DNA from 3 places in the Bacillus sp. FSL R5-0422 genome. Region 2 is predicted to be linked to each of the others. Evidence: predicted binding sites of a transcription regulator. Region 2 holds the regulator's gene; each other region holds the start of a gene.

Region 1 (4,685 bases), 1.4 Mb from region 2:
ATCTCATGCAGTAGGATCACTTGTGATTGATCACCAGTATACGTCACAAGCATGTCTTCAATCATAGTTGATAAAATGACTTGAGGGATGACAATATCAAAATGATCATCATATGCTTGTATATAAAAAGCTTTTAATTCTTCGAAGCCGATGATGGCTTCTTCAATGGTCATCGGTTCCTTTATTTTGAGATCCAGCTTTTCGTAAAAAGGAAAGAAATTTTTCTCTAAAATTTCATACATACGTTCACTTAGATGCGGAAATAACTCAAATAAGCTTTCATCAAAAACTGGTACGGCTTCTGCACTCGCTTCTGGCAGGGACGGTGATGAATAGAGATGTCCTCTATAAAGCTTGATATCTTTAATATTCAGATCAGGCACTTGATATTTTTCACCATTTTTCTTCATACCGCTTTTTAATGCTGGGATGATCAGACTTGAAAAGAGAGGACTTGTTGGACCCGGCATATGATCGTCCATTGAGATCCAGAAATCCTGCAGCTCGTCTGGCTGCATTTGAAAAGAAGCCCCTACTGTTTCATCTGCTGCTTTTGAGAGAGCTGCGGTAATCGGTCTGGCTTGAAGTAAATAAAATGTGCCATTTGCTATCCCAAATTCGATATCGACGCTATGACCATAAAGTGCTTCTACTTGTTTGGTGATGTGCGTGATTTCTACTAGTTGGTCATCATTCAGGCAAAACTGACCAGCCATTTCCTCCGTCACTGCTTGTTCAATGACACCTTCTTGATAAGGAATAATTTGCAGCTCTTTCGTTCCAAGTGATTTTTCAATAGAAAGTGTCTCTTTGTCTATAACAAATGTGTCTGGTGTCACAAGCCCGGAAACGATTGCTTCTCCTAGTCCGTAGCTTGCTGTCAGCATCATTTCATTTGTTTTTCCTGTTATGGGATTCTCACTAAAGATGACACCGGAGACATCAGAATGGATCAATCCTTGAACGACAACAGCCATGAGCGGCATCTCTTCCTCGTTTTCATCCATCTCTTCCTTATACTCTGTTACTCTCACTCCAAAGTAAGAAGACCAACATTCTTTGACAGCCTGTAAGAATTCTTCATCTGTTTTGATATTTAAATAGGTCTCGTACTGTCCTGCAAATGAGGCGCCTTCGAGATCTTCTGCAACAGAAGAGGATCTGACTGCAACTGAGGGATAAGTTTTCCGTAATGATTGAAAGGACGAAAGAAGTTCTGCTTCCATTTGAGAAGGAAACGATGCTTCTTTGATTTTGTCAGCAAGGTTTTGTTCGGTTGGATGCAGGTTGTGATATGAAAGAAAGCTTGAAAAGCTGTTGGTTTTGATAATAAATCCATCTGGGACTGGCAGGCCGTGATTGTTTAATTTGATTAAATTCAGGCCTTTTGCCCCTGCGAGTGATGCGGATTCTTCAGCCGCATGAAATAAAACTGAATACATGGGAATGCCCCCTTATCCAAATAGCCAATGGTTTGTCTGTCTCTCTATTGTTTCTAAAATGATAGTGCGCACTATCATTTTAATCATAGAATTTATTGGATGTGACTGTCAAAGACGGAAAGACCTATCTTTACAAAGGGGACATTCTCACTAATTTCCTACTATATCTAAAACAAAAGTCTCCGAACAGAAAGAAAAATAGGGGAAATTGAAAACTGTGAATTGTTCAATATGCCAAACTTTACTATAATCAAGGGAGTAGATCATGAAGAGGGAGGGTTTTTGTGATTACAAAAGCCATATTTGCACTTGTTTTTCCTTTCCTGCTCGTTATTTTATTTTCAAAGGTGACTTATAATCATTATGTGGGCATTGCATTAACAGCAGCGCTTTTATTTGCCTCGTATATGAAGGGCTATACAGAAACCTACTTTATTGTAGGATTAGATATCATTTCTTTAGTAGCTGGTGCATTATATATGGCTAAAAAAGAAATTGAAAAGAGAGAAAAGGCTGAAAAACATCATTGATGTGATCATCAAGAGCGTGTGAGGCCGAAAGGTGACGTTTTTAAGCTGTGCTTACGATTTTTAGTGAGTGCAGCTTTCTTTTTGTTCTCTTTTTCTGTCATCGCATATCTCTCACCAAAATGTTCCATACTGAAAGGAAGGTTTTCGCAAGAGGGTTATTTGGTATTGAAGAGAGGGTATGACTGTATTGGAAATAAAAATCAAGCAAGAGCCGAACTTTAGTTCGTATTTTTGTGTTCTTTTATGATAATATATTCATTAGATAGATTTCGTAACGAAACGGAGGCTTTGATGTGAGTGACCGCTTTGAATTAGTTTCTAACTATCAGCCCCAAGGAGATCAGCCGAAGGCAATTGAAAAGCTTGTTGAGGGGATCCATCAGGGGAAACAGCATCAAACGCTGTTAGGTGCAACAGGTACAGGAAAGACCTTTACTGTATCCAATCTGATTAAAGAAGTGAACAAACCGACACTTGTCATTGCGCATAATAAGACACTTGCCGGTCAGCTATACAGCGAGTTCAAGGAATTTTTTCCGAATAATGCTGTCGAATATTTTGTGAGTTACTATGATTATTACCAACCAGAGGCGTATGTGCCTCAGACGGATACATTTATTGAAAAGGATGCCAGCATCAATGATGAGATTGATAAGCTGAGACACTCCGCTACGTCCTCGTTATTTGAGCGGAGAGATGTCATCATCATTGCCAGTGTCTCCTGTATTTATGGCTTAGGTTCGCCAGAGGAATACCGAGAGCTTGTGCTGTCTTTACGTACTGAAATGGAGATTGAACGCAATCAGCTTCTACGTAAGCTGGTGGACATTCAGTATTCTCGTAATGATATAGATTTTCAGCGCGGAACCTTCCGAGTACGAGGAGACGTCGTTGAAATTTTCCCTGCTTCACGTGATGAGCATTGTATCAGAGTGGAGTTTTTCGGTGATGAAATTGAACGTATTCGAGAAGTGGATGCACTGACTGGAGAAATACTCGGTGATCGTGAACATGTGGCTATTTTCCCAGCATCTCACTTCGTCACTAGAGAAGAAAAAATGGAAAAAGCGATTGTTAATATTGAACAAGAGCTTGAGGAGCAGCTCGAAAAGCTTCGAGATAATGGAAAATTGCTAGAAGCACAGCGCCTTGAGCAGCGGACAAGATATGACCTTGAGATGATGAGAGAAATGGGCTTTTGTTCAGGAATCGAGAATTACTCAAGACATCTGACCTTGCGTCCTCCTGGTTCAACCCCTTATACATTGCTTGATTATTTCCCAGATGATTTTATGATTGTTGTCGATGAGTCACATGTGACGGTCCCGCAAATCCGTGCGATGTACAACGGGGACCAAGCAAGAAAGCAAGTGTTGGTTGATCACGGATTCCGTCTGCCTTCAGCACTTGATAACAGACCGCTCACCTTTGATGAGTTTGAAAAGCATATCAATCATATTGTGCATGTATCTGCCACTCCGGGTCCTTATGAGCTTGAGAAAACCCCAGAGGTTGTGGAACAAATTATCCGTCCAACAGGTTTACTTGATCCAATTATTGAAGTGCGTCCAATTGAAGGTCAAATTGATGACTTAATTGGAGAAATTCATGCGCGGATTGAGAAAAATGAGCGTGTGCTCGTGACGACGCTGACGAAGAAAATGTCTGAGGATCTGACAGATTATTTAAAAGAGATTGGAATCAAGGTCAATTATCTGCATTCAGAAATTAAGACCCTTGAGCGGATTGAGATTATTCGCGATTTACGTCTCGGAAAATATGATGTGCTTGTGGGAATCAACCTTCTTCGTGAAGGACTGGATATTCCAGAGGTGTCGCTCGTGACGATTTTAGATGCAGATAAAGAGGGCTTCTTACGCTCTGAAAGATCCCTTATCCAGACGATTGGCCGGGCAGCGAGAAATTCAGAAGGCCGGGTCATTATGTATGCAGATAAAATGACCAAATCAATGGATATTGCGATTCAAGAAACGAAGCGAAGACGAGAGCAGCAAGAGGCATATAATGAAAAATATGGAATTACACCGCAAACCATCCATAAGAAAATTAGAGATGCCATTAAAGCAACAAAGATACATGAAGAATCGGAAGAATATGAAACAAATGCAGCACCAAAGCTGTCAAAAATGAGCAAAAAAGAACGAGAAAAAGTGATCGAAAAGGTCGAGATGGAAATGAAAGATGCAGCAAAAGCGCTTGATTTTGAAAAAGCAGCAGAATTAAGAGATCTATTGCTAGAGCTAAAAGCGGAAGGATGATTGCCTGATGGCTATGGAACGAATAGAGGTGAAAGGTGCTAGAGCCCACAACCTTAAAAATATTGATGTGAATATCCCGCGTGACCAGTTAGTGGTCATCACGGGTTTATCTGGTTCAGGAAAATCGTCTCTTGCTTTTGATACCATTTATGCAGAGGGGCAGCGCAGGTACGTTGAATCTCTTTCAGCATATGCGCGCCAATTTCTCGGTCAAATGGATAAACCGGATGTAGATGCCATTGAAGGTCTTTCTCCGGCGATTAGTATTGATCAGAAGACAACGAGCCGGAACCCTAGATCAACGGTCGGAACAGTTACTGAAATCTATGATTATTTACGTCTCTTGTATGCTCGAGTTGGGAAACCGATTTGTCCGATACACGGGATTGAAATTACGTCCCAAACGATTGAGCAGATGACAGATCGCATTTTAG
Region 2 (4,685 bases):
GCCTTCTACGGCTCTTCTCATTCCCCGCTTGATTTTCAGGTTATGAATTTTTCGTTGATATTCTTCAACGACTCCGACGATCTCAATCACCATTTCATCAGCTTCTGAAAGCTCAAGCTCGCCTCTATGAAACGTACTGTACACCTTCACATTCTCTTTAAAAAGACAATGAAGAAGCGCAATTTTTGCTTGTCCTCTTCCGAGACGTGTTTCATCCTGGATAAGAACAGCATCAATTGACTTTTCTCTTAGTGTAGCTAGCATATCAAACACACCATCGCGATCTAGATCATACCCGCTTGCTTTTTCTTTAATAACTTTAACCACATTCATCTTGTGCATAGCAGCTAAAGCCAGCAATTCTTCTTCTTGTCTCTTCAGCGAGGTTTCCTGCTCTTCTTTGACAGTGCTTACTCTCGCATAGATGATTGCATTCATGTCTTCAATCGACCTTTCTACTGTACTGTTGCAAGTTGATATACGACTGGATGCTCTTTTTTGACTGGTATGACAAGGATGTCACCAGGCTGGATTTCTGTTGAAGCAAGATCATTGTGCTGAGTGACCCAGTCAATAAACGCATTTTTATCAATAGATTTGCTGTCGTTTACTTGATCAGCTAACCCCCAAAGAGTATCACCTGATTGAACTTCTATTTTAACATATTGATTTGGATCATTATGGCTTGTGACTGCAATAAGTGAGAGAAATATGCCAACGATGAATGAGAATACCCCAATAAAAATAATAGATTCTTTTAACCTCATAATGTCATCTCTCCTAATAGAATGTGTGTTCGTTCTTTCTGTCACTTATTATAAATACGAACAAACGTTTCTGTCAAACGTTTTTTTCGAACCTATGTTTGTACTGTTAGGAAAAACATGCTATAATTTCTTTAAAATTGACGTTTTGAGGTGCAAAAGATGACGAAGCTATCAAAAAGACAACTCGATATCCTGACATTCATCAAAGAAGAAGTAAAAAGTAAGGGCTATCCCCCATCCGTTCGTGAAATTGGAGAAGCTGTCGGTCTAGCATCCAGTTCAACGGTTCATGGACATTTAGCTAGACTAGAAACGAAGGGCTTAATAAGAAGAGACCCGACAAAACCTAGAGCGATCGAAGTACTAGATGAAGAGGAATTGAATATTCCAAAGAGTGCTGTAATGAACGTACCAGTCATCGGAAAAGTAACAGCAGGCTTGCCTATTACAGCTGTTGAGAATGTAGAAGAATACTTCCCTCTTCCAGAAACTTTTGCAGCACCAGATGAACAAGTATTTATGCTTGAAATTATGGGAGAAAGTATGATTGACGCAGGTATTTTGGACAAGGACTATGTCATTGTTCGTCAGCAGAGCACTGCTAACAATGGAGATATTGTCGTCGCCATGACAGAGGAAGATGAAGCGACAGTCAAGCGTTTCTATAAAGAAAATACTCACTTTAGATTACAGCCAGAAAATCCATCTATGGAACCGATTATTTTACAGAATGTAAGTATACTAGGTAAAGTGATTGGCGTATTTAGAAATATTCACTAAAAAAAGCCGGTATTTCATCAGCTAATGATGAGAACCGGCTTTTTTTTATGAACAAGAATAGGCAAGAATACTCGAGCTTGGGAAGGAACCAAATGTAAAGTTCGGCCAAATAAAGCCCGTTGTTCTCCCGAATGGCTGTGAGGACAGGACATACATTAAAAATACTTGACCGTTTCTCATAAAGACAATCGTCCATCTTCTATTACATCCCGCAGCGAATTGAACCGATTGCTGCCCTCCACCTGTTTGCCCTGAAATTAGTGACTGCATGCTTTGAGGCTGTGATAATGCTTGCTGATATTGCGAAATAATATGCTGTGGTGGAGCTGGCGGGGCTGAGCCACTAGATCCGTGCCCAGTGCCTCCTCCTCCGAATGGGAATCCTGGAAATCCTCCAACTTGTGAAGGAAACGACGGAAAACCTTGCATCTGCCTATCATATGAGTACCCATTCCACATACCTTCATACGGATAATACATATTCAACACCACTTTCTTAGACATTCATCACGATAGTATATGACATAAATGAAAAAGCGTGTTGAACGTCCAAAAAGAAACTTTTCCAAAAAACGTTTTGTTCTTCTTTAGAACGGTTAAATACTAGATATAAAGAAAAAATAAAAAAATGAAAACTTTTTGCCACCTTTAAACGTTATATATATAGAAAGAAAAGAAATAAAAAACATTTTAATTTAATACTTGTAATATCACTGTAATTATTGTAACATTTGTAACATAAGAAGTTTTCATTGAGAAAAGGAGGCAATTGCCTTGAAAAAATTATTCGTTTTATTAACTGCTATTATGCTTATGATCTCATTACAATCTACAACATTGGCCGCTTCTAAAAAACCAGCCACTTTGACAAATAAAGAAGCGTTACATATTGCCCTTGATGCACGAGAACACTTTTGGAGTGCGATGTCAGGCTACAAAATTAAGGAACATTCTGATTACAAATTAAAATCATTTAGCTATAAAGACATGACTTACAACTATCTTTCTAAAACATTTGATACAAAGAAAAAACTAAACAGCTACCTATCTCAAGTTTTCACAAAAGAAGCCATCAATCAAGGTTTAAAAGACTACCAGTTCATTGTTCATAAAGGTAAAATGGCTGTTCCAGTTGGCGACGGAGACAATATGCTTAATTGGGATAAAGCAACACCTAAACTTGTCTCTAAAAAACAAACAGTCCGCACATATGAATTCACTGTCCCAACACTTGACGGTCGCAAAGTAAAAAGAACAGTTACGTTCGAAAAAGGACAAAAAGATTGGAAAGTCACAAAAATTGACGCTGTTATCTAAATAAAAAACCAGGCCATTAATCGGCCTGGTTTTTATATTGGAGAAAATTCAGTCATGCGTTCTAATGCGTGAGCAAGTGATGCTGCCGTGCGAAATTCATTAAAAGGAAGCCCGAGCTGTACAGCGGTTTGGGCAATTTCTGGTCTGATTCCTGAAATGGTTGTCTCTACTCCAATTAACCGAAGTGATGTGACAAGATCAAAAATTTGCTGAGCCACCATTGTATCAATAATGACAACGCCCGATAAATCAATACATAAATGCTGCACACCTTTTTGTGAGCACTGTTTCAGCGTATTTTCTAAAATAATCTTTGCTCTCGCTGTATCAATATCACCTACTAACGGCAATAACGCAATATGGCTTTTTAAAACAATGACAGGTGAACTTAGCTCGTAAATCATGTCTCTTTGTGCCACGAGCTTCTTCGTTGTATTTTTCACGTATTGCTGAATGAACACATGAATTGAAATATTAAATGCCTCTGAAATTAAATCATACCAATAAAAGATGCGGTCAATATCAATATCATCTTGACGCTGCTTAATAAATTCTTTTAAGTAATGAAGGACCACTCTTTGATTAGACATGTATTCTCTCACAACATAATCTAATGGTGTGTTTAAATGCTTCGGATCACTGGCTAAGTCTTCAGACCACTTCTTAAACTCAGTATGTAAATACGTCTTGTCTTCAATAAGCGCACGTATAAAATGCTGGTAATAATCTTGATTTTGCCGTTTCAGCTCTGATATGATGCTGGAATCTGTTGAACGATAGATTGATTCTGGATCATCATCCTCAATTGAATCATACCAAGTTTCAGTCAGTTTCTCTGCATGTTGCATGAAATAGTCGTATAATGCACGGTTCTTATCCATAAGCATATATCCCTTCACATTCTGTCATTGAATTGTATCTTATAGGTCAATTGTACACTGAATCTTTTGTCCCTGCGAACTCCAATACGCTCTAGCGAACAAAAAAGACACCTACTCATAGGCGCCTCTCTTTTAGTTTTATTTCACAATAAATAATATTCTTTTCCCATCAGGATACCCACTCATCTGGTGTCCGACCCAGGAGCCTGCTCCCCTATTGTCAGACGGGCTGACATATTGAACACTCGCCCCTTTTCCTCCTTCAAGACAAACGGCCATTGGCCACTCATCTCGGTCGAATCCTGGTTTAGTCGGAATGCCTTTTAAAGATTCTTGCCTGCGGGCATCTGCTCCATTTCGGTCTATCGTACACACATCTGAATGCCCTTTTCGAATGGCTTCTTGAATATGACTGCCTGTTTCAGGATACCGTTCCTTTGGAAATTGAATGACATGATCATATCGTTCCGCGCCTTTTGCTGCATGTTCCTCCCCAAAACCACCTAACAGCGTGCCCATCCATATCACAAAGCACAAAGCAACAGCAGCCATCCAGCCTCTTCTCATCTTCAAAAGTATGAGACCTCCTCATTTTTCTAGAGCAGAATCTTGACTTAAAGGGAATGTGTCATTTTAATGTATGAGTCGTTCACGAATGACATGTGAAAAAAATGAAGAGGCTGAGAGGTCAATGGATCTTTCAAGCACATAAAGATAGACACTTATTTCCACATAAAAAAGCTTGTCCCCTATGAAGGAAACAAGCTTTAGCCCCTAGCTATTATTGTGCTTTTGCATAGTTGATAAATTCAACAAAGGCTGCTGTCGCTTTTGGACCGCCATTAATCGTTCCGTTTGAATAACCTGCGTTATGAACCCCAACGATTTGCTGATTTTGATCTAGCATCGCTGAGCCTGAATTTCCGCTAAATGTATCAAT
Region 3 (4,685 bases), 730 kb from region 2:
TCATGACAAGTGAGGGAACCACCATAAAAAGAACCCTGTTTCGACTTGTACATCTTGTTTTTTGGAAATCCAAATAACATCGATTCAATAAACGTTTTCAATGTCGTTTTCCCCGATTCATTTAGGCCGTAAACTAGCTGAAAACCGTCATCAGAAAAGTGAAAGGTGCGATTTGAAAATTTACCGAAATGGGCGATATGGAGTGAACGTATTTTCATTGTGCCTCTCCTTTTCTCATAATTGCTTTAGCTGTTCTGTCAGCAGCCTTTGCGCTTCTTCTTTTATATCCATTTCATCCTCTTTTGTGAGCGCTTTTCCTGACTTTCTATAGATTGGATGACGCTTGATTGGTGATAGAAGCTCTTCATAAGCCTCAAACTGTGACATTTCAGCAGTGAGTTCCTTCAAAAAAGAATCTTCTGGATAGGCGACATTCTTATTTGTTTGGCAGTCAATCGATATGACCCAAACGAATACATCTTCATCTTCTTCCTGTTCATGAAGAACGGTCATCAGCTCCTCAAGCAACTCAAGCTGAGTATGCTCAAAATAAGGAGGAGCCTCACCCGTCAATTCAATTTTCACAAAATGAGGGACACCTTCCTCTTTCAGTTCACTCATTTTGTTATCCACAAGTGTCACAAGATCCGTCATATGAACCGTCTCTGTGATGTCTATTGTAAGTGTCTCAAACATCACATCCGCACAGCTAATAAATTCCGCTGTTTCAGAGTCCTCGGAGAGTTGAACAACGTAACAGCCTTTCTCTCCTGTTTCTTTTATATGTCTGCCCTGCATGTTACCAGGATAAATAATCAATGGGTCTTCATGCAGAAGGGCTCTCTTATGTATATGTCCAAGCGCCCAATAATCGAAATCCCGGGAAAGGAGCTGTTCAAGCTGAAAAGGTGCATACGCATCATGACCTTCTTGTCCAGCTAATGTACCGTGAAGCATCGCAATGTGATAGGTAGCATCTGTCGCTTTGATATATTGAGAGGTCATATTTTCATAGACAGCACGCTCTTTGTAGCTAAATCCATAAATACTTGCGACAAGCTGATTTCCTCTATAATAGGATTGCTCACTTGGGGTACTGGTTGAAAAAACATGCACATTCTCAGGCCACTCGATTGGTGTCCATTCACCACCTAAATGATCATGATTACCATAAATAATAAAGACTTCTATCCCTTGAGTTTGCAGTCTTAGAAACTGATTTCTTAAAAACAGCTGTGCTTTCAGGCTACGGTTTGATTCGTCAAATAAATCTCCGCTAAGCAGCACAAAGTCTACTGCTCGAGCAATGGCGAGATCAAACATATTCTTCGCACTTTGAAATGTACTTTCTTTGAGCCGCTTAAAGGGTAAGCTAGGAATATTCGACATTCCTGCAAATGGACTGTCTAAATGTAAATCTGCGGCATGAATAAAAGTGAGCTTAGTCAAACGTCTATCTCCTTGTCCGATACTGTCATTGTCCATATTTTATCATGCCATTTTTGCGAATGCACGTTCTATCACTCTTATTCTAAAAAACAGATTTTTAAGGGATAAAAAGGAGGTTTTGTCTTATTCTTTGTTTAATTACATAGAAAAGCAGAGGAAAGGAAGTTGAGGAATGGAGAAGACATACTTTTTAACTGTATTTGACCCATCCGGTGAAACTTTATTAAATGAAAAAATCACAACAGATAGTGATGAAAAGGCAAAGGAATTAGGTCGCCATCGCTTATTAGAACAGCAATACACGAAGCATTCTCATCGTCTCGTTGATGATGCAGGCAAGCTGCTTTTATTTGAACGTTAAAAAAGCCGGCATTCGCCCGCCTCACATTATTGGCAAAGGGCTAAAATGATCTTTATTTTAGCCCTTTGTCTTCTTTTCAGCGTAATAGAAAACCTTTGAAGTCTAGGAAGGACGAGCATCGGAGCGGAGCGAATTGAACATTCGTGAGCACCGAAGCAGAGACCTGACACCGAATGCGAGGGTTTGTCTACACGCTGAAGCCGGCATTCTCCGGACTTACATTCGTTTATACATTCTGGAAGACAGGTCGTCTTTTTTCTAAAAATGCCTGAATGCCTTCCTTATGATCATGGCTTTGCCTCAGTCTTGCCTGTGCTGCCCTCTCCTTTTGAAGAACGGCTAGCAGCTGTGACTCTGACTGCTGGAAATAAATTCGTTTTGTCTCGATAAATGCTTGAAGCGGCATGTTCATAAATGGCTTCACGCATTCTTTTTGATACGCATCGACTTCCTCTTGAAACACGCCGTCTGCAAGGCGCAGCTTTAGCGCTTCTTCAGCAGGAAGCTTTTGTCCACTCCAAATCAATTGTTTCGCGGTTTGTTCACTGACTCTTTTTGTGAGGAAAAAGTGCCCTCCGCCATCTGGAATTAAGCCTACTCCATTAAAATTCATGGCGAGCTTTGCATCTTGATGCATAAACAAGTAGTCACAGCTTAAAGCAAAGCTAAAAGCAAGCCCTGCCGCTGACCCGTGGACAAGAGCAATCGTTACTTTTTTCATACCTGCTAGAGAAAGCGTAATCCCCTCGATCAAATCCATCACACGATGGAAATCCTCTTCACTTTCCTGCTTAAGCATCATGCCAATATCTCCGCCTGCTGAAAACCCTTTTCCCGCGCCCTTGATTACAACGACTTTTGCACTACTTTTCTCCGCTGCATCACATGCCTCTTTGAATTCAGCAAACATGTCCACATGAAATGAATTATAAGCATCCGGCCTATTGAAAACGATTTCAAAAATATCCCCATCTAGCTGACAATTGATATATGTCATCATCCATCCCCCTTTTTTTAAACACATGACTTACTTCCATTTCAACCCGAATAATTCCTTTTCCTCAGTTTAAAAAATTTCAGGATTAGTTGATACCAAAACAAGCATAATTGTTGAAATAACAATCTAATGAAAAAGGGCCCTATGCTTGGCCCTTTTTATCTCTTATTCAAATTGCTGAAAGGCTGTTTCCTTCTTGAATGGCGCTTCTTTCGCCCCGCGAATGGTTTGAATCACTTTCTGGTTGCGGTAGATGGATAGTTTTAAATTGGTCGCCGCTGTTCCATGAGAGTGATCTAGGTTCGTAAATGTAAAGAAATGATGCGGACGCTTGTCTTTGAACACAAGCCTGAAGTCTTCTGTCACTTTAAAATGCTCTTCACTTTCCCATTCAATTAAAGGTTCATACGCACTAAACCACGCCGGGATATTCGGTGTGTATCCTGTAGCCAATACAGCACGATCTACTATTATGCTCTTTTCTTTCTTTAGCTGCCATTGCTTTAGGTTCAGTTTGAGGGACTGATTCTCCTCCACCTGAATGGCTTCAAGCTCGGTCATGGGTTGAATGATCACAGATGGCTCCTCACCTGAAACAGACCGATGATACAATTCCTGGTAAATACGTGAGAGCGTCGATGCATCTATCCCATTTCTTAATCCAGTCAGCCTAGGCAATGTGTTCATTCGTTCTTCATAAGGAAGTGAATGGAAATACTCGACGTACTTTGGTGTGAACAGCTCCTGACCAAGCTCAGCCGTCTCTAGCTCTCTAAATTCACTAGATCGTGTAAACCAAGAAAGCTGCTGCCCTTTCTTCTGATGCTGGAGCAGGTCTAAGAAGATTTCGGCTGCACTCTGCCCAGAACCAATTACCGTCACCGCCTCAGCTTCTTGAAGTTCTTTCTGCTGGTCTAAATACCGGCTGCTATGGGTCACATAAGGCAGTGCAGCATCAGGTACATCGACCGGAATCATCGGTTTGCTCCCTGTTCCGAGCACGACATGCTTTGCCCGATACTCAGAAAGCGATCCATCCTTTAAGCACCTGACTTTCACAAGATAACCACCTTGGCAGTCCGTCACTTCTTCTACCTTCATCCCAAAATGACAGCTATCTAATTCATGTGCGACCCATGATAAATATTCATTGAATTCTCTTCGTGGAATGTCAAACTGTTCAAATGTATAGAAACGGTGAAGTCTATTTGATTCATGTAAATAATTTAAAAATGTATATCTGCTCCTTGGATTCGCCATCGTCACAAGATCAGCTAAAAAGGAGACTTGTAAATCCGTTCCTTTGATCAGCATGCCAGGATGCCAGGCAAATTCCGTCTCCTGTTCAAAAAAACAGCATGAAACATCTTCATACTCCTCTAACAAAGCCGCCAACCCTAAATTGGCAGGCCCAACCCCAATTCCAATCACATCAATCATATGTACACCTGCTTTAACTTTTTATCACTTATATACCCTTTTACAGATGAAAAAAACACTGCGTCACCGCAGTGTTTAAACGTGAGGAACAAATAATGACTCAAGAAATTGAATTTTCTCCTCAGTATAGTGTTCATAACGGTCATTATACGATTTTGGATCTTTTGGATTGGCATACTGCGTAATTTTTCCTGAACGCGGATCAATGAACTTACTAGCAGCACCGCATCCAATCCCAATGATTGTCTGCACTTCTTCCATAATAATAATATTATATAAACTTTCCTGTCCATCTAATGAGTATCCGACATTTTCAAGGTTCCCTAAGATGTTTTTTTGTCTATATAAATAATAAGGGTGATAGTCATGTGCTTTCGTCCAAGCAACTGCTTCATCCATCATACGTGTGATTTCTTCTCGGTCTGCTACTTGATATTT

The links. Region 2 encodes LexA, which represses DNA repair genes until DNA is damaged. Its sites were predicted from a motif close to CGAACATATGTTCG; they were not measured.
Region 1: uvrB (excinuclease ABC subunit UvrB) is a predicted target of LexA. The motif match lies at 2,185-2,198, and genes of this name have one in related genera.
Region 3: MKX52_RS04775 (DNA repair exonuclease) is a predicted target of LexA. The motif match lies at 1,506-1,519, and genes of this name have one in related genera.

The regions. Positions count from the first base shown of each region.
Region 1 covers NZ_CP152014.1:3,062,506-3,067,190, reverse strand. Annotated here, with positions in the region: gene MKX52_RS15795 (PEP/pyruvate-binding domain-containing protein) at 1-1,442, opposite strand, end outside; gene MKX52_RS15790 (CsbA family protein) at 1,727-1,972, shown strand; gene uvrB (excinuclease ABC subunit UvrB) at 2,266-4,251, shown strand; gene uvrA (excinuclease ABC subunit UvrA) at 4,259-4,685, shown strand, end outside.
Region 2 covers NZ_CP152014.1:1,692,218-1,696,902, reverse strand. Annotated here, with positions in the region: gene MKX52_RS08495 (recombinase family protein) at 1-438, opposite strand, end outside; gene yneA (cell division suppressor protein YneA) at 456-767, opposite strand; gene lexA (transcriptional repressor LexA) at 927-1,547, shown strand; gene MKX52_RS08480 (hypothetical protein) at 1,593-2,027, opposite strand; gene MKX52_RS08475 (IseA DL-endopeptidase inhibitor family protein) at 2,322-2,864, shown strand; gene MKX52_RS08470 (STAS domain-containing protein) at 2,897-3,745, opposite strand; gene MKX52_RS08465 (NucA/NucB deoxyribonuclease domain-containing protein) at 3,884-4,264, opposite strand; gene MKX52_RS08460 (trypsin-like serine protease) at 4,527-4,685, opposite strand, start outside.
Region 3 covers NZ_CP152014.1:963,690-968,374, reverse strand. Annotated here, with positions in the region: gene MKX52_RS04780 (AAA family ATPase) at 1-218, opposite strand, end outside; gene MKX52_RS04775 (DNA repair exonuclease) at 235-1,449, opposite strand; gene MKX52_RS04770 (YhzD family protein) at 1,622-1,810, shown strand; gene MKX52_RS04765 (enoyl-CoA hydratase) at 2,037-2,810, opposite strand; gene MKX52_RS04760 (SidA/IucD/PvdA family monooxygenase) at 2,973-4,247, opposite strand; gene MKX52_RS04755 (coproporphyrinogen III oxidase) at 4,323-4,685, opposite strand, start outside.